Regions from separate parts of the Pseudomonas sp. FG86 genome, predicted to be linked through region 3. Evidence: predicted binding sites of a transcription regulator. Region 3 holds the regulator's gene; each other region holds the start of a gene.
The links. The regulator FliA, encoded in region 3, starts transcription of late flagellar genes. The targets are predictions, from matches to a motif close to CTAAAGTTTNNNNNNNNNNNGCCGNTAA.
Positions count from the first base shown of each region.

Region 1: the regulator FliA is predicted to act here: its motif matches at 1,967-1,994, upstream of motA (flagellar motor stator protein MotA).
Region 2: the regulator FliA is predicted to act here: its motif matches at 1,655-1,682, upstream of ACODSV_RS04505 (methyl-accepting chemotaxis protein).
Region 4: the regulator FliA is predicted to act here: its motif matches at 2,167-2,194, upstream of ACODSV_RS27160 (flagellar protein MotY).

Region 1 covers NZ_JBMDIS010000010.1:125,686-130,516, forward strand. Annotated here, with positions in the region: gene ACODSV_RS09760 (rhodanese-like domain-containing protein) at 1-302, opposite strand, end outside; gene ACODSV_RS09765 (HDOD domain-containing protein) at 360-1,895, opposite strand; gene motA (flagellar motor stator protein MotA) at 2,063-2,914, shown strand; gene motB (flagellar motor protein MotB) at 2,918-3,934, shown strand; gene rsgA (small ribosomal subunit biogenesis GTPase RsgA) at 4,212-4,831, opposite strand, start outside.
Region 2 covers NZ_JBMDIS010000004.1:217,570-222,400, forward strand. Annotated here, with positions in the region: gene ACODSV_RS04495 (LysR family transcriptional regulator) at 1-483, opposite strand, end outside; gene ACODSV_RS04500 (aldo/keto reductase) at 601-1,596, shown strand; gene ACODSV_RS04505 (methyl-accepting chemotaxis protein) at 1,741-3,735, shown strand; gene ACODSV_RS04510 (SRPBCC family protein) at 3,825-4,280, shown strand; gene ACODSV_RS04515 (DUF411 domain-containing protein) at 4,391-4,831, shown strand, end outside.
Region 3 covers NZ_JBMDIS010000094.1:3,574-8,404, forward strand. Annotated here, with positions in the region: gene flhF (flagellar biosynthesis GTPase FlhF) at 1-1,005, shown strand, start outside; gene fleN (flagellar synthesis regulator FleN) at 1,111-1,944, shown strand; gene fliA (RNA polymerase sigma factor FliA) at 1,941-2,681, shown strand; gene ACODSV_RS31280 (chemotaxis response regulator CheY) at 2,849-3,223, shown strand; gene ACODSV_RS31285 (protein phosphatase CheZ) at 3,242-4,030, shown strand; gene ACODSV_RS31290 (chemotaxis protein CheA) at 4,042-4,831, shown strand, end outside.
Region 4 covers NZ_JBMDIS010000063.1:709-5,539, reverse strand. Annotated here, with positions in the region: gene ACODSV_RS27175 (peroxiredoxin) at 1-322, shown strand, start outside; gene rnt (ribonuclease T) at 387-1,058, opposite strand; gene pyrC (dihydroorotase) at 1,055-2,101, opposite strand; gene ACODSV_RS27160 (flagellar protein MotY) at 2,258-3,166, shown strand; gene ACODSV_RS27155 (argininosuccinate synthase) at 3,296-4,513, shown strand.

The sequences.
Region 1 (4,831 bases), on a different contig from region 3:
ATCCAGATAAAACGGCCAGCCCAGCCACCGCCTTCGTCGTCGTAGACCACGTAGGTTGCGTCCGGGGTGTGGCCCAGTTCGCCGAACAGTTTTTCCAGGTCGGCTTTGTTGGGCAGCAGGCCGGGTGCCGGCGGCTGGCCCAGTTGGGTGCGCTTGGGGTCAACGAAATGCGCGCCGGGGATATGCCCTTCGGCGTAGCGGGCGGCACTGGTGAGATCCACCAGAATCAGGTGTTCGGCATCAAGGCGACCGAGCAGGTCGCTGGATTCGATCACCAGCGGCAAGCCAGAGAAGTCAGGCATGTGAGGTCTCCTGGGCACAAATGTTGGCGATAAAGGACCGCGATTGTAGCGCAAGCATCAGGCGCTGCGGTTGGTAAAGCTGTGCAGGGCTTTCTCGATGCACTGGGCGGTTTTGCCGAAGGCCTGCACGGTGGTTTCCGAAAATGGCCCGCCGCCCTGGTCGGCCACCATCAACATCACCACGCGGCCATTGCAGCTCAGCGAACGCAGCAACAGGTGTTCCCCGGTGAACAGGCGACGCAGGATCGGCGGCAACAGGGCCGAGAACTGTGCGTGGTTGTCGGGCGTCAGGCGCACCTGGGCGGATTTTTCCAGCATGCGTTGCAGCAGCGTGCTGTTGACCACATCCAGGCTCAGGTTCGCGGCGTCCTTCGGCAGGCCATCGGCCTGATGCACGCGCAAGGTGCTCAGGGCGCGATCCGCCATAAACAGCAACACTCGTTGCATGCCACTGGCGACCAGCGCTTCCTTGGCGCACGTGGTCAAGTGCATGGCATTGGCAAAGCGGCTCGGCTCCACCAGCAACTCCGTGCAACGCTTGCGCCAGATGGCCAGGGACTCTGCGGTAGGCGGCGGCGCGGGCAGCAGGCCGCGATGGATCTTCTGCACATTCCATGGCCAGATCAGCGACAGCGCCGGGTGCCAAAGGTCGGGCATCAACGTCGTACGGGCGCTGGTGACGGCTTGCTGGTGGGACTGTTGCTGTACTTCGCTCAATGGCTGTTGCAGGTACAGGGCCGTGAGGTACTGCCAGCGTTTGGTGTGCGGGCAGGTCCATGATTCTTGCGCCGACATCGCCAGACCGTTGGCCAGCAGCACGGTATTGGCGGGTTGGTTCAACCAGCGGCGCAGGCTGGGGTCGGCATCGAGCAATTGCTGATGGCGCAGCGGGTCATCTTCCCGGGCGATGTGCAATGCCTTGACCAGCAGGCGTTGTTCCTTCAGCAGCAGGTTATAACCCTGGGACACCCAGATGGGCAGGTGCCAGGTTTCAGTCAGGCCGAGGCACAGGTCCAGCAGGCGGACGCCAAATAACTCCTGTTCAACCTGACGTGCCGACTGGCCTTTGTGGATAACTCGCAGTTCCCACTCTTCCAGGAGCTTGGGGTAGGCAACCGCCATCGGCCACAGCGGCGATAGAAACAGCAAGCTGCCCCAGTGAATGTCTTGCCACAGCCGCGCCAGGCGGCTGGCGAACAGGCCGTTGGCCTGCTGGGAAGCGTGTTGGCTCACCAGCAGCAGTTGGCGCAAGGCGACGGGAATCTCATTGGCAGGCACTGAAGGCAGGCGCGCGAGCAACTCTTCGGCGCGTTTGAGGCCGAGGCGGTTGAGCGCCACTTCGAGGTTTTCCGCCGGTTCCGCCAGGCTGCCATGGGTGTGGCTGTTGGCTTCGCGCATCACGCTGAGCACCAGCGCGGGGCTGTCTTGCATCAGTTCGGCAATATCTCGCAACGAACTGCGGCTGTCGCGGATGGCTTTGCACACGCGCTCGTGGTTCGCCTGGGGAACGGGCAGCCGCACTTCGTCCAGACGCTTGATCCAAGCAGCGAGGGTGGTGGGTTTTACAGTGGGTACGGTCGTTTCATTAGCCATGATTGGGGCGCGATCATCACTTGCGGTCAACACGCCCAGAGCGGGCCGAACTGGCTTTTCGCCTTAACGGCCTATAGTCTGGCGCAGTTTTGCCGATAAGTAGAACAAGAGTTTTGCAGTTCCTCCAAATATGTCCATGAACCTCACGGCGCAAGTACACATCCCCTATGGCTAAAATAATCGGCATCATCGTCGTCATCGCAAGCGTGCTCGGTGGGTACGTCCTGTCCCACGGTAAGATCGCTGCGTTGATCCAGCCCTTTGAAGTGCTGATTATTGGTGGTGCGGCGTTCGGCGCATTCTTGCAGGCCAACCCCGGCTACATGACCATGCATGTGATCAAGAAGTCGCTGGGCATGTTCAGCTCGCGCTTTTCCCACACCTTCTACCTGGAAGTGCTGGGGCTGATCTACGAGATCCTCAACAAGAGCCGCCGTGAAGGCATGATGGCCATCGAAGGCGACATCGAAGATGCCGCGGCCAGCCCGATTTTCGCCAAGTACCCGGCCGTGCTCAAAGATGAGCGCATGACCGCGTATATCTGCGACTACCTGCGCATCATGTCCTCGGGCAACATGGCGCCCCATGAGCTGGAAGGCCTGTTCGACATGGAGCTGTTCAGCCTCAAGGAAGAGCTGGAGCATCCTTCCCACGCGGTGACCGGTGTTGCCGACGGTATGCCTGGTTTCGGTATAGTCGCGGCGGTACTGGGTATCGTGGTAACCATGGCGTCCCTCGGCGAGGGCGACCAGAAAGCTATCGGCATGCACGTAGGTGCGGCGCTCGTGGGTACCTTCTTCGGTATTCTTGCGGCCTATGGTTTCTTCGGCCCGCTCGCCACCTCCCTGGCCCACGATGCCAAGGAAGAAATCAATCTGTATGAAGCGATCAAGGCCAGCCTGGTCGCTTCTGCATCGGGCATGCCGCCTTCGCTGGCGGTGGAATTCGGTCGCAAGGTGCTGTACCCGAAACATCGCCCGAGTTTTGCCGAGTTGGAACAAGCGGTTCGCGGTCGCTAAGCCATGGAAAACAACCAGCCGATAATCATCAAGCGCGTCAAGCGCTTCGCCGCGGGGCACCATGGTGGCGCCTGGAAAATCGCCTTCGCCGACTTCGCGACGGCGATGATGGCGTTCTTCCTGGTGCTGTGGCTGATGTCCACGGCCACGCCCGAGCAGAAGATCGCCATCGCCGGTTACTTCAAGGACCCTATTGGCTTCTCGGAAAGTGGCACCCCCTTTGTAATCGACCTTGGCGGTTCGCCGCAGTTGGCGCCTGAGCGCACCATCAACCCGGAGGTCAAGACCGAGGCGCCCCAGGAAAAAATTCCGATCGAGCGCGATACCGTCGAGAGCATGGCTGAGCAGGTCGAGCAGGAACGCCTTGAATTGCTGCTGCAGGAATTGCAGACCAAGGTCGAGGAAAACCCTCAACTGCTGAAGTTCAAGGATCAGATTTCCTTCGAGATTACCCCGGAAGGCTTGCGTATCCAGATCACTGACGCCGCGAACCGGCCGATGTTCGACTCCGGCAGCGCGCGCTTGAAGCCGTATTTCGAAGATATCCTGCTGGCCATGGCCGACACCATCAAGGCCGTGCCGAACAAGATCAGTATCAGCGGCCACACCGATGCCAAGCCGTATGCGGGGCAGGGCGACTTTGGCAACTGGGAGCTTTCGGCCAACCGTGCCAACGCTGCTCGCCGTGCACTGGTGGCCGGCAGCTACCCGGACGCGCAAGTGGCACGAGTGGTCGGCTTTGCCTCTTCCCAATTGTTTGATCCGAAAGACCCGTTCAACCCGATCAATCGCCGCATCGATATCGTTGTGCTGACTAAAAAGGCCCAGCGAGCGATTGAAGGTGATCAGCCACCGCCGCCGCCGACATCCGGCGCAGGCGCGCCAGGTGAAACCCCGGCCGATCCGAATGCGATTGCGCCGGGGCAGGAGCCATTGCCGGCGCATGAGCTGCGGCAGAAGCTGAACCTGTTTGATGACGGCGGGGTGAAGGATCCTACGGTGCCTGCGACGGGCTCGTAGTCACACCGGATGTTTGTGGTGAGCGAGCCTGTTGTGGGGGAGGGTGCGGGCTTGTTGTGGGATGCGGGCGTGCCCTGATGCCTGTCAGTTAAGGCGGAACACTGTAACTGTGGCGAGCGGGCTTGCCCCGCGTTGGGCTGCGAAGCAGCCCCAGAACCCGCCGCAGAGGAGTGCCTGATACTCCGCATTCCGATTGATTGGGGCCGCTTCGCAACCCAACGCGGGGCAAGCCCGCTCGCCACGACAGGCTTGCTCGCCAGATATTGCGTGGGGTGGTCTAGTAACTGCTTTCGGGCAAGCTCGCAATAATCGACCGATAGCTGTTCATCCGCTGCTGCTGCACGCGGCCATCCTCCAGCGCCTTGAGCAAGGCGCAACCGGGTTCGCGGTCGTGTTTGCAATCGCGGAAGCGGCAAGTGCCGATCAGGTCGTTGAATTCGATAAAGCCGGCTTCTACATCGCTGCGGCTGACGTGGCCGAGGCCGAATTCTCGAATACCTGGGGAGTCGATCAGCTCACCGCCGCCGGGGAAGTGGAACAATCGCGCGGTGGTGGTGGTGTGGGTGCCCTGGCCGGACAGTTCCGACAGCGGGCCGACACGGGTGTCGACTTCCGGTAGCAGGCTGTTGACCAGCGATGACTTGCCCACGCCGGACTGGCCGACAAACACGCTGATACGCCCATTCAACTGCTGTTGCAGCTGTTCCATGCCGTTGCCGTGATGCGCCGAGACTTCCAGCACCGGGTAACCCAGGGTGCGGTAGACCGCCAGCAACGCATTGAGCGCCGGAGCGTTCTGCTCGTCGATCAGGTCGAATTTGTTCAGCAGCAGCAACGGACGAATGCCGGCATGTTCGGCCGCCACCAGGTAGCGGTCGATCAGGTTGGCATGAGGCT
Region 2 (4,831 bases), on a different contig from region 3:
CATCATTGCCAGCGGCCTGGCCACCAGTGATTCGTCCAGGGCCGGGCCACCGCGCAGCACGCAATCCACACCTTCGCGTATCAGGTCCACCGGGCGGTCATTAAGGCTGATCTCCAGTTCAATCTGCGGGTAACGCGAGGTGAACGTCGGCAACGCGGGGATCACGATAAGGCGCCCGATACCCGACGGCATATCAATGCTCAGGGTGCCGCGCGGGTTCTGGCTGCGGGTAGAAAACACCGCTTCGGTTTCCTCCAGGTCTGTCAGCAATTGCACGCAACGCTGGTAATACGCCGTGCCATCCAGGGTCGGACTGACCTGACGCGTCGTGCGCTGCAACAACTGCACGCCCAGGTGCGCTTCCAGTTGCTTGATCAGGATCGTCACCGACGCGCGTGGCAGTTGCAGGCTGTCGGCCGCCTTGGCGAACCCGCCCAACTCGACAATCCGGGTAAACACGCGCATTGCGTTGAAACGGTCCAAATCTCGCCACCTCTATGGATTATTTAGATTTTACGAATAGTGATAGTGCTTTTAGCCGGTTTATCCCGGTTTTGTCGAGGGTAACAATAGGCGCCTACCTCAACAGGAGCTGCACCCATGCACACTCGTCAACTCGGTAAAAACGGCCCACGTGTTTCCGCCATCGGCCTCGGCTGCATGGGCATGACCGACTTCTACACCCCCGACACCGATACCACCGAGGCCACGGCCACCCTGCATCGCGCGCTGGAACTGGGGGTCAACTTCCTCGACACCGCCGACATGTACGGCCCGCACACCAATGAACAACTGATCGGCCAGGCGATTGCCGGCAAACGCGAGCAAGTGTTCCTGGCGAGCAAATTCGGCATCGTGCGCGACCCGGCGAACCCGGCGCGGCGCGGCGTCAATGGGCGCCCCGAGTACATCCGCGAGGCCATCGACGGCACGTTGCGGCGGCTGGGCATAGAAACACTGGACCTGTATTACCAGCACCGCATTGACCCTGAGGTCGCCATCGAAGAAACCGTCGGCGCCATGGCCGAGCTGGTCAAGCAAGGCAAGGTGCGTTACCTGGGCCTGAGCGAAGCGTCCGCCGCCACCTTGGAACGCGCCCACAAGGTGCACCCGATCAGCGCGCTGCAAAGCGAATATTCCTTGTGGAGCCGCGACCAGGAAGACAACGGCTGCCTGGCCGCCTGCCAACGCCTGGGCATTGCCTTCGTGCCCTACAGTCCGTTGGGCCGGGGCTTTCTCACCGGCGCCCTGCAAAGCCCGGACGATTTCGGCGCCGATGACTATCGCCGTCTCAGCCCACGTTTCCAGGGCGATAACTTTGCGAAAAACCTGCAACTGGTGAAACAGGTGCAACGCCTGGCGGCTGACAAAGGCGTCACCGCCGGGCAATTGGCCTTGGCCTGGGTGCTTGCGCAAGGTGACTTCATCGTCCCAATCCCCGGGACCAAGCAGCGCAGGTACCTGGAACAGAACGTAGCGGCTGTATCGATCGCCCTCACCCCGGCCGAACTGGCGGCGTTGGACGCCATCTTCCCTGCCGACGCCACAGCTGGCCTGCGCTACCCCAAGGAAGTCATGGCAATGCTGGATATCTGACGAGCCCTGCCAGGGAGCCCCTTTATCAAGGGGCTCCCACTTCCTTGCACCATCGTACCTAAAGCTATTGCGCGCCAAGCCGATAGCCCTACGAAGCTCTAACAAAGCCGCGTCGACAATAAACGCTTCGTAAGGACGACCCCCATGCCCCCACTGCGCTCCATCCAAGCTCGCTACACCGTGTTCCTGGTGCTGTTCGTCCTGATGCTATTGGTGTTGACCGTCGTGGGCATCGGCCAATTGGTCGCGCCCACCCTGCGCCAGACTGAAGAGCAGGTCGTACTCAATCGCATCGCCGAGGTTGCGGTACAGATCCAGGGCGAGTTGAACAAAGTCCAGGCCCAGCAACGCACCATCACCCAAACCATCCCCCTGCTCGACAGCGATGCCATCGACAAGGTCCTGCCAGGCCTGGTGGACCAGTATGGCGAGCTGAAAGTGTTCGGCGGTGGTATCTGGCCGCTGCCCAACCAGCGCACGCCCGGGCGCAACAAGCACAGCACCTTCTGGCACCGTGATGCGTCGGGCAAGCTGGCCGTGAACACCTTCTGGAACAGCGACCCGGCGCCCAACTACTACGACCAGAGCTGGTACAAGGGCGGCCTCGCCGCGCCACGCGGGCAATGTGCTTGGGCCGCGGCCTACAAGGACGACGCCAGCCAGGAGCCGCGCACCAACTGCGCCATGGCCATCCAGCGTGATGGCGCGGCGTATGGCGTTGCCACTATCGACGTGACCCTGGGTTTCTTCAACGACCTGGTGGCGAGCAAGGAAAAAGACATCGGCGGGCAAATGCTGATCGTCGAAGGCGACGGCAAGATCATCAGCAACAGCACACGTATCAACAGCCCGGTGGTGCTGAAGAACATCAGCGAACTGAGCGGCACCTCGGCGTTCGCCGCCATGATCAGCAAAGCCCTTGGCCAGCGTGACCAGAAGTTGCAACGCAGCGAGTTCGACAACCAGGGCGTGGCCAGCACCTTCTACATGCGCCCGATCGAAGGCACGCCATGGTTCCTCGCGACCGCCCTGCCCACCTCGCTGATCACCGCCCAGCGCGATGATGTGCTCGGCACCCTGGCGCTGCTGCAAATTCCCATGGTACTGCTGCTGGTGCTGCTGGCGGCCTATGCGATTCGCCAGTTGGTCCAGCGCATGAAAACGCTGAAAACCAACATCGACGCACTCTCCGCCGGCGACGCCGACCTCACGCGACGTATCACCATCCGCGCCGAAGACGAACTCGGCGCCATCGGCCACTCGGTCAACCGCTTTATCGTCTACCTGCAAAACATGATCGGCGAAGTGACCCAGGCTACCGGGGCCATGTCGTCTGGCCTGGCGCAATTGCAGCACACCTCGGCGCAGACCAACAGTATCCTGGTGCGGCATGCCTCGGAGACCGACCAGACCGTCACCGCGATCACCGAAATGAGCTCCACCGCCGACACGGTGGCGCACAACGCCGCCGAAACCGCTGCATTCACCCAGCGCGCCAATGAGCACGCCGACCGCTCCCGTGTGGTCGTGGGTGAAGCCTCTACCAGCGTCAGTGCGTTGATCGGTGAAGTCGCCAGTGCCACCCACACCGTGGAAAACATGCGCCAGGACGCCGCGCGCATCACTGAAACCCTCGGGGTCATTGGCGCGATTGCCGGCCAGACCAACCTGTTGGCACTCAACGCGGCGATCGAAGCCGCACGTGCCGGCGAGCAAGGCCGTGGGTTTGCGGTGGTGGCGGACGAAGTGCGTGCGCTGGCGGCGCGGACCCAGGCCAGCACCTCGCAGATCAATGAAATGCTCGCGCGCCTGACCACGGGCGTGAGTTCGTCCGTGGCGGCCATGGAAAACACCCAGGCCAGCTGCCAGTCGGCGGCGGACGCTACCGCACGGGTGAACAGCGGCCTGGATGAGATGGCTGGCTCGGTCAGCCATATCAACAACCTCAGTACCCAGATCGCCACGGCTGCCGAGCAACAGAGCGCGGTGACCGAAGAGATCAACCGCAGCATGGTGCAGATCCGACATATGGTCGAAGAGCTGGTACAAAGCGGCCATGCCACTGAAACCAATACACAAAGCCTGCTGGATGCGAACGGTCGGGTGATTGCGTTGATGAGCCGATTCAAGGTGCGCTGATAAATGGATGAAACACTCCCGTGCAATGCGCGGGAGTGGACTATTCTGACAGCTCACGGTGCATAGTTTCGCCACACAGGAGGTGTGCCATGCGCGCTGAGCAGTCGATTCGCCTGGAGCGGATCAGTCAGGAACGTTTTATCCAGGCCCCTATCGACGCCGTCTATGACTATGTGACCCAACCGGATCGCTGGCACGAATGGCACCCCACCTCCCTTGGTGCCGAGACCGGCACCAGCGGCTCACTCCCCGCCGGCGCGCGTTTCACCGAGGTCATCGACCTGCTGGGTGTACGGGTTCCCATGAGTTATCGCGTGCAGATCGCGCACAAGCCAGGGGAGTTCAAGACCGTGTTCACCTCCCTGGCTGTCGACGGCTCCCTACACTACGTCTTGCAACCCTATAACGGCGGCACGCTGTTCAAGCGCGTGTTGACCTATGAGACGGAGTTGCAACTGGCGAGCTTGCATGAACGCATGATCGAGCTGTCCACGATCGCGCTGGACCAGCTCAAGCACCGGCTGGAAAATCCCGACTTCGTATAATTTTGAAACATTACCACTGGCGTCGCGCACCGGCGGCGCTGGCTTGCCCGCGATGACGTGGTCATGATCGCCACCATCCCAATGGCCACCTCCTGCTGACGAGACCTTCCATGAAAACCCCTTTGCGCCTGGCCCTGCTGTCAGCCCTGCTCACCACCGCCCTGGCCCAAGCCGCCGACTTGATACCCATCGACGTACACCGCGACGCTAATTGCGGCTGCTGCAAAAAATGGATCAGCCACCTGGAAAGCAACGGTTTCAAGGTCAATGACCACGTCGAAACCAACATGAGCGCGGTCAAGCAACGCCTGGGCGTCGCCCCGCGCCTGGGTTCCTGCCATACCGCGGTCATCGACGGCAAATTCGTCGAGGGTCATGTCCCCGCCGAACAGGTGTTGGCGTTGCGCAAGCGCGACGACCTGCTGGGGATCGCCGCACCGGGCATGCCCATGGGGTCGCCGGGGATGGAAGTGGACGGTCAAGCCGAGGCCTATCAGGTCATTGGCCTGACGCGTGACGGCCAGGATGTTGTGGTCGCCGAGTATCCGGCG
Region 3 (4,831 bases):
GTCGAACCTACGTTCAAAGAACCGCCACGTCCTGCAGCGCCCGCGCCGGCTGCCGCAGTCGACCAGCGCGTGTTCGATTCGATGCGCTTTGAACTCAACGGCCTGCGTGAATTGCTGGAAGTGCAGTTGGGCTCGCTGGCCTGGACCCAGTTGCAAGGCAGCAAACCGCACCAGGCTAACCTCTGGCGTCGCCTGCAACGCATCGGCCTGTCTGGCCCGTTGTCCCGCGACCTGTTGGCGCTGACCACCGAAATCGAAGAACCTCGCCAGGCCTGGCGCATGTTGCTGGCCCACCTGGCGCGGATGATCGCCACCCCGGAAATCGAACCCCTGGAAGAGGGCGGTGTGATCGCCATGGTCGGCCCTGCCGGCATGGGCAAGACCACCACCCTGGCCAAGCTGGCGGCCCGTTATGTGCTCAAATACGGCGCTTCGAATATCGCGCTGGTGAGCATGGACAGCTACCGTATCGGCGCCCAGGAGCAACTCAAGACCCTGGGTCGCATCCTCAATGTGTCGGTGACCCACGTCGACCCAGGCCAGTCGCTGGCCAACGCGCTCGACCCGTTGCTGCGTAAACGCGTGGTGCTGATCGACACCGCGGGGCTGCAAGCCAGCGACCCGGCCTTGCGCCTGCAACTGGAAAGCCTGGCCGGGCGTGGCATCAAGTCTAAAAATTACCTGGTGCTTGCAACCACCAGCCAAAAACAAGTTCTTACCGCTGCGTACCATAGCTACAAGCGCTGCGGGCTGGCCGGCTGCATCCTGACTAAGCTTGATGAAACGGCGAGCCTGGGCGAGGTGTTGAGCCTGGCCATCAGTCATGAACTACCGGTCGCCTACCTGACCGACGGGCCGCGGATCCCGGATGACCTGCATCTGCCGCGCCGTCATCAGTTGGTCAGCCGTGCCGTCAGCGTGCAAATGCAAGAAGAGCCTAGCGAGGAAGCGATGGCCGACATGTTCGCTGACCTCTACCACAACCCGGCAAAACGGGTGGGTTGAGTCAGTATGAACACCGTGAAATGTATCTACATCGATGGTCTGCAAGCGATTCACGCGGCCAAGCCATGTAGCCTGCGTCTAAGCAAGACAAGGTAAAGAAATAAAATGGGCAGCATGCATCCCGTACAGGTGATCGCGGTGACCGGCGGCAAAGGTGGCGTCGGGAAAACTAACGTGTCAGTGAATTTGTCCCTGGCGCTGGCAGAGCTTGGCCGTCGCGTCATGCTGCTGGATGCTGACCTGGGGCTGGCGAATGTCGACGTTCTGCTGGGACTGACGCCCAAACACACCCTCGCCGATGTGATCGAGGGCCGCTGTGAGCTGCGTGATGTGCTGCTCCAGGGCCCCGGTGGGATCCGTATCGTACCGGCCGCCTCGGGCACCCAGAGCATGGTGCACCTGAGCCCGGCGCAGCATGCCGGTCTGATCCAGGCGTTCAGCGATATCGGCGACAACCTCGACGTGCTGGTGATCGACACCGCCGCCGGGATCGGCGAGTCGGTGGTCAGCTTCGTGCGCGCCGCGCAGGAAGTGTTGCTGGTGGTCTGCGATGAACCCACCTCGATCACCGACGCCTATGCCCTGATCAAACTGCTTAACCGCGACTACGGCATGAACCGCTTCCGCGTGCTGGCCAACATGGCCCAAAGCCCGCAGGAAGGCCGCAACCTGTTCGCCAAGTTGACCAAGGTCACGGATCGCTTTCTCGATGTCGCCCTACAATACGTCGGCGCAGTTCCCTATGACGAGTGTGTGCGCAAGGCTGTGCAAAAGCAGCGTGCAGTCTACGAAGCGTTCCCTCGTTCGAAATGCGCCTTGGCGTTCAAGGCTATTGCTCAGAAGGTCGATACTTGGCCGTTGCCCGCTAACCCTCGGGGGCATCTGGAGTTTTTCGTCGAGCGATTGGTGCATCAGACGAGCGCAGGACCCGTGCTATGACAGCGACCGGCTACAACGCCTACAAGAAGTCCGCCCGTGACAGTCAGGGTGAGTTGATCGAGCGTTACGCGCCTTTGGTCAAACGCATCGCCTATCACTTGCTGGCACGCCTCCCCGCCAGTGTCCAGGTCGAAGACCTGATCCAGGCCGGCATGATCGGCCTTCTCGAAGTGTCGACCAAATACGACGCGAGCAAGGGCGCGAGTTTCGAGACGTATGCGGGTATCCGTATCCGTGGCGCGATGCTCGATGAGGTGCGCAAAGGCGATTGGGCGCCGCGTTCGGTACACCGCAATACGCGCATGGTCAGTGACGCAATTCGGTCAATTGAAGCAAAAACCGGTCGCGACGCTAAAGATCATGAAGTTGCGGCCGAACTCCAATTGAGTCTCGACGATTATTACGGGATTTTGAACGATACCTTGGGCAGCCGCCTGTTCAGTTTCGACGACCTGTTGCAGGACGGCGAACACGAAGGGTTGCACGAGGACGGCGCGAGTACGCATATGGAGCCGTCGCGTGACCTGGAGGATGAACGCTTCCAGGGCGCATTGGCCGACGCAATTGCCAATTTGCCGGAGCGTGAGCGACTGGTGTTGGCGCTGTACTACGACGAAGAGCTGAACCTCAAGGAAATCGGTGAGGTCCTGGGGGTCAGCGAATCGCGTGTCAGCCAGCTGCACAGCCAGTGCGCGGCCCGCTTGCGGGGGCGATTGGGAGAGTGGCGCGCGCGCTGACAGGCAGTGTGGGGACACTGCAGACGCAACCGCGAGGGCCTTGGCCGCCGCGGGGGCTAACCGTGGTGCCCTGGGCAGTCCTTTTTGTGTAACGCCTGTTGATTGAAATGGCGCGTCCAGGTGCTGGGCGCGTTTAAGACTGCTTGGAGGTCGAATTGGACAAGAACATGAAAATCCTCATCGTTGATGACTTCTCAACGATGCGGCGGATCATAAAAAACCTGTTGCGTGACCTTGGGTTCACAAACACGGTCGAGGCGGATGACGGCCTTACGGCGATTCCGATCCTCAACAGCGGGAGCATCGACTTTCTGGTAACCGATTGGAACATGCCGGGCATGACGGGTATCGACTTGTTGCGCCACGTGCGTGCCGACGAAAAACTGCGCAGTCTTCCCGTGCTGATGGTGACCGCCGAAGCCAAGCGTGAACAGATCATCGAAGCCGCCCAAGCCGGGGTTAACGGCTATGTGGTCAAACCATTCACTGCGCAGGCCTTGAAAGAGAAGATCGAAAAAATCTTCGAACGCATCCACGGCTAATGCTGCCACGGGGGAGCTATGGAGCAAAAAGAATCATCGCAGGCCGACTTTGAGTCGACCCTGAAAAAACATGCTCACCAGCTGGTCGACAGCCTTGAAAAAGGCCAGTTCGGCGATGCGGTGCAGTTAATCCATCAGCTCAACCAGACCCGTGACCGCGGCCTGTACCAGGAGGTGGGCAAGCTCACACGCGAGCTTCACAGTGCGATCGTCAATTTCCAGATTGACCCGCACATGCCTCAAGCCGAAGAGATTTCGCAGATCACCGACGCCACCGAACGCCTGTCCTATGTGGTCAGGCTGACTGAGGCAGCGGCCAACCGCACCATGGACCTGGTGGAAAACGCCACGCCCCTGGTCAACGGCATGGCCACGGAAGCCCAGGCGCTGAGCGTTGACTGGGGTCGCTTCATGCGCCGTGAAGTCGGCGCAGAAGAGTTTCGTGAGCTGGCCCGTCGGGTCGAAGGGTTCCTGTCACGCAGCGAGCAGGAAAACCGTACGGTTTCCAGCAACCTCAATGACATTCTGCTCGCCCAGGATTACCAGGACCTGACCGGTCAGGTGATCAAGCGTGTGACCCAGTTGGTCACCGAAGTGGAAAGCAACCTGCTCAAATTGGTACTCATGGCCGGCCAGGTCGACCGTTTCGCCGGCATCGAACATGACCGCGAAGCGATCCTCTCTGAAAAAGATCCACAAAAACATCTCGCCAAGGGTGAAGGTCCGCAGATTCATGCCGATAAACGTGAAGACGTTGTGTCAGGTCAGGATGACGTAGATGACCTGTTATCCAGTTTAGGCTTCTAAGGAGCACACCCATGAGCTTCGGCGCCGATGAAGAAATCCTTCAGGATTTCCTTGTAGAGGCCGGCGAAATTTTAGAGCAATTGTCCGAACAACTGGTCGAGCTGGAAAGCCGCCCGGATGATGCGAACCTGCTCAATGCAATTTTTCGCGGTTTTCATACTGTAAAAGGGGGCGCCGGCTTCCTCCAGCTCCATGAGCTGGTGGAGTGCTGCCACATCGCCGAAAACGTGTTCGACATCCTGCGCAAGGGTGAGCGTCACGTTGACTCGGAGTTAATGGATGTAATCCTCGAAGCGTTGGATGCGGTCAACGGCATGTTCAGCGAAGTGCGCGAACGTGCCCCGATCACCGCCGCCACCCCGGAACTGCTGGCCGCCCTGGCGCGCCTGGCAGAACCTGCCGACACCTCGGCCGCGCCGGTGGTGGAAGCGGCGCCAGAGCCGGTGGTCGAAGCCGAAGCGGATGTCACCGACAGCGAGTTCGAGCAGTTGCTCGACTCTCTCAATGCGGTCAAGGCCGAGGCTGAAGCACCGTCGGCCGTACCCGCACCCGCACCCGCGGCCGCTGCGCCTGCCGAGCCGACCAGCGAAGACATCACCGACGCAGAGTTCGAATCCCTGCTCGACCAGTTGCATGGCAAAGGCCAGTTCGCGGCTGATGCCGTGGCCACTGCGGCTGCCCCGGAAACGCCGGCGGCAACGGCCAGTACCGATATCACCGATGACGAATTCGAAGCGTTGCTCGACCAGTTGCATGGCAAGGGCACCTTTGCCGCCGATGCCTTGCCGGAAGTCGCGGCCA
Region 4 (4,831 bases), on a different contig from region 3:
CGGCATCGGCAAAGTCCAATACACCATGGCTGCCGACATGAAGCACGACATCGCCAAGGCCTACGACGTTGAGTCCGAAGGCGGCGTGGCTTTCCGTGGCGCGTTCCTGATCGATGACAAGGGCGTTGTGCGCTCGCAGATCATCAACGACCTGCCGCTGGGCCGTAACATGGAAGAGCTGATCCGTCTGGTCGACGCCCTGCAATTCCACGAAGAACACGGCGAAGTCTGCCCTGCCAACTGGAAAAAAGGCGATAAGGGCATGAACGCTTCGCCTGAAGGTGTTGCGGCTTACCTGACCGAGAACGCTGGCAAGCTGTAAGCCAGATTCCGGGTAAAAAAAACCGGCCTGAGAGGGCCGGTTTTTTTATGCGCGGGCGATGAACTCAGTCGCTGAAGTCTTCCCAGCCACCCATCTGTTTCCAACGGTTGACGATACCGCAGAACAGTTCGGCGGTCTTTTCAGTGTCGTAGCGGGCCGAATGGGCTTCGCGTCCGTCAAAGTCGATACCGGCCGCCTGGCAGGCTTTGGCCAAGACGGTCTGGCCATAGGCCAGGCCGGCCAGGGTCGCCGTGTCAAAGCTGGAGAACGGGTGGAACGGGTTGCGCTTCATGTCCAGGCGCGCCACTGCGGCGTTGAGGAAGCCCAGGTCGAAGCTGCTGTTGTGACCCACCAGGATCGCGCGTTTGCAGCCATTGGCCTTCAATGCCTTGCGCACGCCACGAAAGATATCGGTCAGCGCCGCTTCTTCACTGACTGCCATGCGCAACGGGTGATCAAGCTTGATCCCGGTGAACTCCAGGGCCGCGGCTTCGATATTGGCGCCTTCGAACGGTTCAACCCGGAAGAAGTGCGTGTGTTCCGGGAACACGAAGCCCTGTTCATCCATGCCAATGGTGGTGGCCGCGATTTCCAGCAGGGCATCGGTGGCGCAGTTGAAGCCCCCGGTTTCTACGTCGATGACAACCGGCAGATAGCCGCGAAACCGCTCGGCCATCGGGTGACGGGAGCCGCCCCCGCTATGCTCGTGTTCGTCGTCGTAATGGTCTTCACTCACTTGCTTTCCTCCAGCAGGCGCCAGCGCAGTGTTTCACCGGCGCGCAGCGGGATAACAGTCAGCTCGCCAAACGGCAGGCTGGCAGGGGCGGTCCAGTCTTCACGGACCAGGGTAATGCGATCGGTATTCGCCGGCAGGCCATAGAAACGTGGACCGTTGAGGCTGGCGAAGCCTTCGAGCTTGTCCAGGGCATTGCGCTGTTCGAACGCTTCGGCATACAACTCGATGGCGGCATACGCGGTGTAGCACCCGGCACAACCGCATGCGGCTTCCTTGGCGTGCTGGGCATGGGGAGCCGAGTCGGTACCGAGGAAGAACTTCGGGTTGCCGCTGGTGGCGGCGTCCAGCAAGGCCACCTGATGGGTATTGCGCTTGAGAATCGGCAGGCAATAGAAGTGCGGCCGAATCCCGCCCACCAGCATGTGGTTGCGGTTGTAGAGCAGGTGATGCGCAGTGATGGTCGCGCCCACGTTGGCCGAGGCCTCGGTGACGAACTGCACGGCATCCGCCGTGGTGATGTGTTCGAACACCACCTTGAGCGTGGGGAACAGCTCGACCACGCGGCGCATGTGCTCGTCGATGAAGAGCTTCTCGCGATCGAACACGTCGACGTCGCCACGGGTGACTTCACCGTGGATCAACAGCGGCATGCCAACTTCAGCCATGGCTTCGATGGCGGGCAGGATCTTATCGATGCTGGTCACGCCTGAATCGGAGTTGGTGGTTGCGCCCGCCGGGTACAGCTTGGCGGCGTGCACGAAACCGCAGGCCTTGGCCTCACGAATTTCTTCGGGCTGGGTGCGGTCGGTCAGGTAGAGCACCATCAGCGGTTCGAAGCGGCTGCCGGCCGGCCGCGCAGCGAGGATGCGCTGGCGATAGGCGTCGGCTTGCTCGGCATTGCGCACCGGAGGTACCAGGTTAGGCATGATGATGGCGCGGCCAAACGTACGCGCTACATCGGCCACGGTTTGGGGCAACGCAGCACCATCGCGAAGATGAATATGCCAGTCGTCGGGACGCAGCAGGGTCAGGCGGTCGGACATTGGGGATTCCAGGCGGGTCAATCTGGTGGGAATGCTACCGGAAAAGACTCTTGCAGGCACTCGCTATCAAGTTTTGCAGGATGCGACCGATATCCCTGGGTATGCCTTAACGATGTATGACGCTTTGAAGTGTTGTAGAAACCAGTGGAGCCTCCCGTGCGCCAGCATTATCTAGCCCTGCTCAGTGTGTTCGCCAGCCTGCCTGCGATGGCCCTCACGTTCCAGACACGTCTGGAAAATATTGAGTGGAAGGTGGAAGGCGACCAATTCGAGTGCCGCCTGACCCAGCCGATCACCGATTTCGGCTCGGGTGAGTTCGTGCGCCGGGCCGGCGAGCAGGCCACGTTCCGTTTGAAAGCCTACAGCGGCGCGTTGGGCGCGGGCTCGGCCACGTTGCTGGCGGCCGCTGCGCCCTGGCAACCGGGCCGGGGCGATATCAACCTCGGCGCCGTGCACGCGGGCAGTGGCGATGTTCTGTTCAACAGTTCCCAGGCCCAGGCCGGGCGCCTGTTCACCGGTTTGCTCGAGGGGCGCAGCCCGACCGTGCGGCATTACGCCCGCGAGGGCGGCTATTCGGAAATTCGCCTGTTACCGGTGAAATTCAACAAGGCCTATAACGACTATCAACTGTGCACCGCCAAGCTGTTACCGATGAATTACGATCAGGTCAAACAGACCGAAATCGGCTTCCCCGGTGGAGGCATCGAACTGGATGCTGCGGCCAAGCGCAAGCTGGCGGTGATTCTCGCGTTCATGAAAGCCGACCCGACGGTGAACCATATCGAGTTGAACGGCCACTCCGACAACAGCGGCAATCGCCTGACCAACCGCGATGTGTCGCGCCGGCGTGCCCTGGCGGTGATGGACTACTTCAAGGCCAATGGTATCCAGGAGTCGCAGATCACGATGCGCTTCCATGGCGAAAGCTACCCCCTGGCGCCTAATACCAACGCCGCCAACCGCGCCCGTAACCGCCGCGTGAACATTCAGCTCGAGCGCGTTGCCGTTCCGGACAAAACGGCGCCCCAGGCCAAGGCCCCCAGCAACCCTGCTGCCACGTCATAAGGTGCGACCATCGGTCGCTCGGTCGACATAATCTGTCGCTTTATCTTCATTTGCTGTCGCGCCCCTGTAAATTCACGGTTTTGGTCGGTAGAATCGACGCCTTTCCGTAAAACCCCGTGGAGTGATGGCATGGCCGACGTAAACAAGGTCGTTCTCGCGTATTCCGGCGGCCTGGACACTTCGGTGATCCTCAAGTGGCTGCAGGATACTTATAACTGTGAAGTGGTGACCTTCACCGCTGACCTGGGTCAGGGCGAAGAGGTCGAACCTGCACGTGCCAAGGCGCAAGCCATGGGCGTGAAAGAGATCTACATTGACGACCTGCGCGAAGAGTTCGTCCGCGATTTCGTTTTCCCGATGTTTCGCGCCAACACCGTCTACGAAGGTGAGTACCTGCTGGGTACTTCCATCGCACGCCCGCTGATCGCCAAGCGCTTGATCGAAATCGCCAACGAAACCGGCGCTGACGCCATTTCCCATGGTGCCACCGGCAAGGGCAACGACCAGGTACGCTTCGAATTGGGCGCCTACGCGCTGAAGCCTGGTGTGAAAGTGATTGCTCCTTGGCGTGAGTGGGACCTGCTGTCCCGTGAAAAGCTGATGGATTACGCTGAAAAGCACGCGATCCCGATCGAGCGTCATGGCAAGAAGAAATCCCCGTACTCGATGGATGCCAACCTGCTGCACATCTCCTATGAAGGCGGCGTGCTGGAAGACACCTGGACCGAGCACGAAGAAGACATGTGGAAATGGACCGTCTCCCCGGAGAACGCTCCCGACAAGCCGCAATACCTGGAACTGACCTACCGCAACGGCGATATCGTCGCGCTGGACGGTGTCGAAATGACCCCGGCCACCGTGCTGGCGACCTTGAACCGTATCGGTGGCGCGCACGGTATCGGCCGTCTCGACATCGTCGAGAACCGCTACGTGGGCATGAAGTCCCGTGGCTGCTATGAAACCCCGGGTGGCACCATCATGCTGCGCGCTCACCGCGCCATCGAATCCATCACCCTGGATCGCGAAGTGGCTCACCTCAAAGACGAGCTGATGCCCAAGTACGCCAGCCTGATCTACACCGGCTACTGGTGGAGCCCTGAGCGCCTGATGCTGCAACAGATGATCGATGCTTCCCAGGTCCACGTGAACGGCGTTGTACGTCTGAAGCTGTACAAGGGTAATGTGATCGTTACTGGTCGTAAGTCGGATGAATCGCTGTTCGACGCCAATATCGCCACCTTCGAAGAAGATGGCGGCGCCTACAACCAGGCGGACGCGGCAGGCTTCATCAAGTTGAACGCACTGCGCATGCGCATTGCGGCCAACAAGGGTCGCAAGTTGTTCTGAGTCTTTAAGATGGTGTGAAAGATGGCCCCTTTTTCAAGGGGCCATTTTTTTTGCCTTGAAAAAGGTGGGAGCCCCATATGTTTAAGCAGTGTTTAATGCGGAATTTTAAGCGCTTAAAAAGTTGAGTTTGCGGGCGTAGCTGTTTTTAAAGGTATGAATGAATTATTTACACCTGATCAGGAACTATGTCTTACAGAAAATTCACTCACAAAAGTGCGGGGCAGTTGTAAGACGCAGAAAGTTCTGTAGGAAAATTAGGGTGTAAGTAGATATGTTAAATGGAACTGAAAGAGTCAGGCTTTTTTTGCCAGCTCGTAC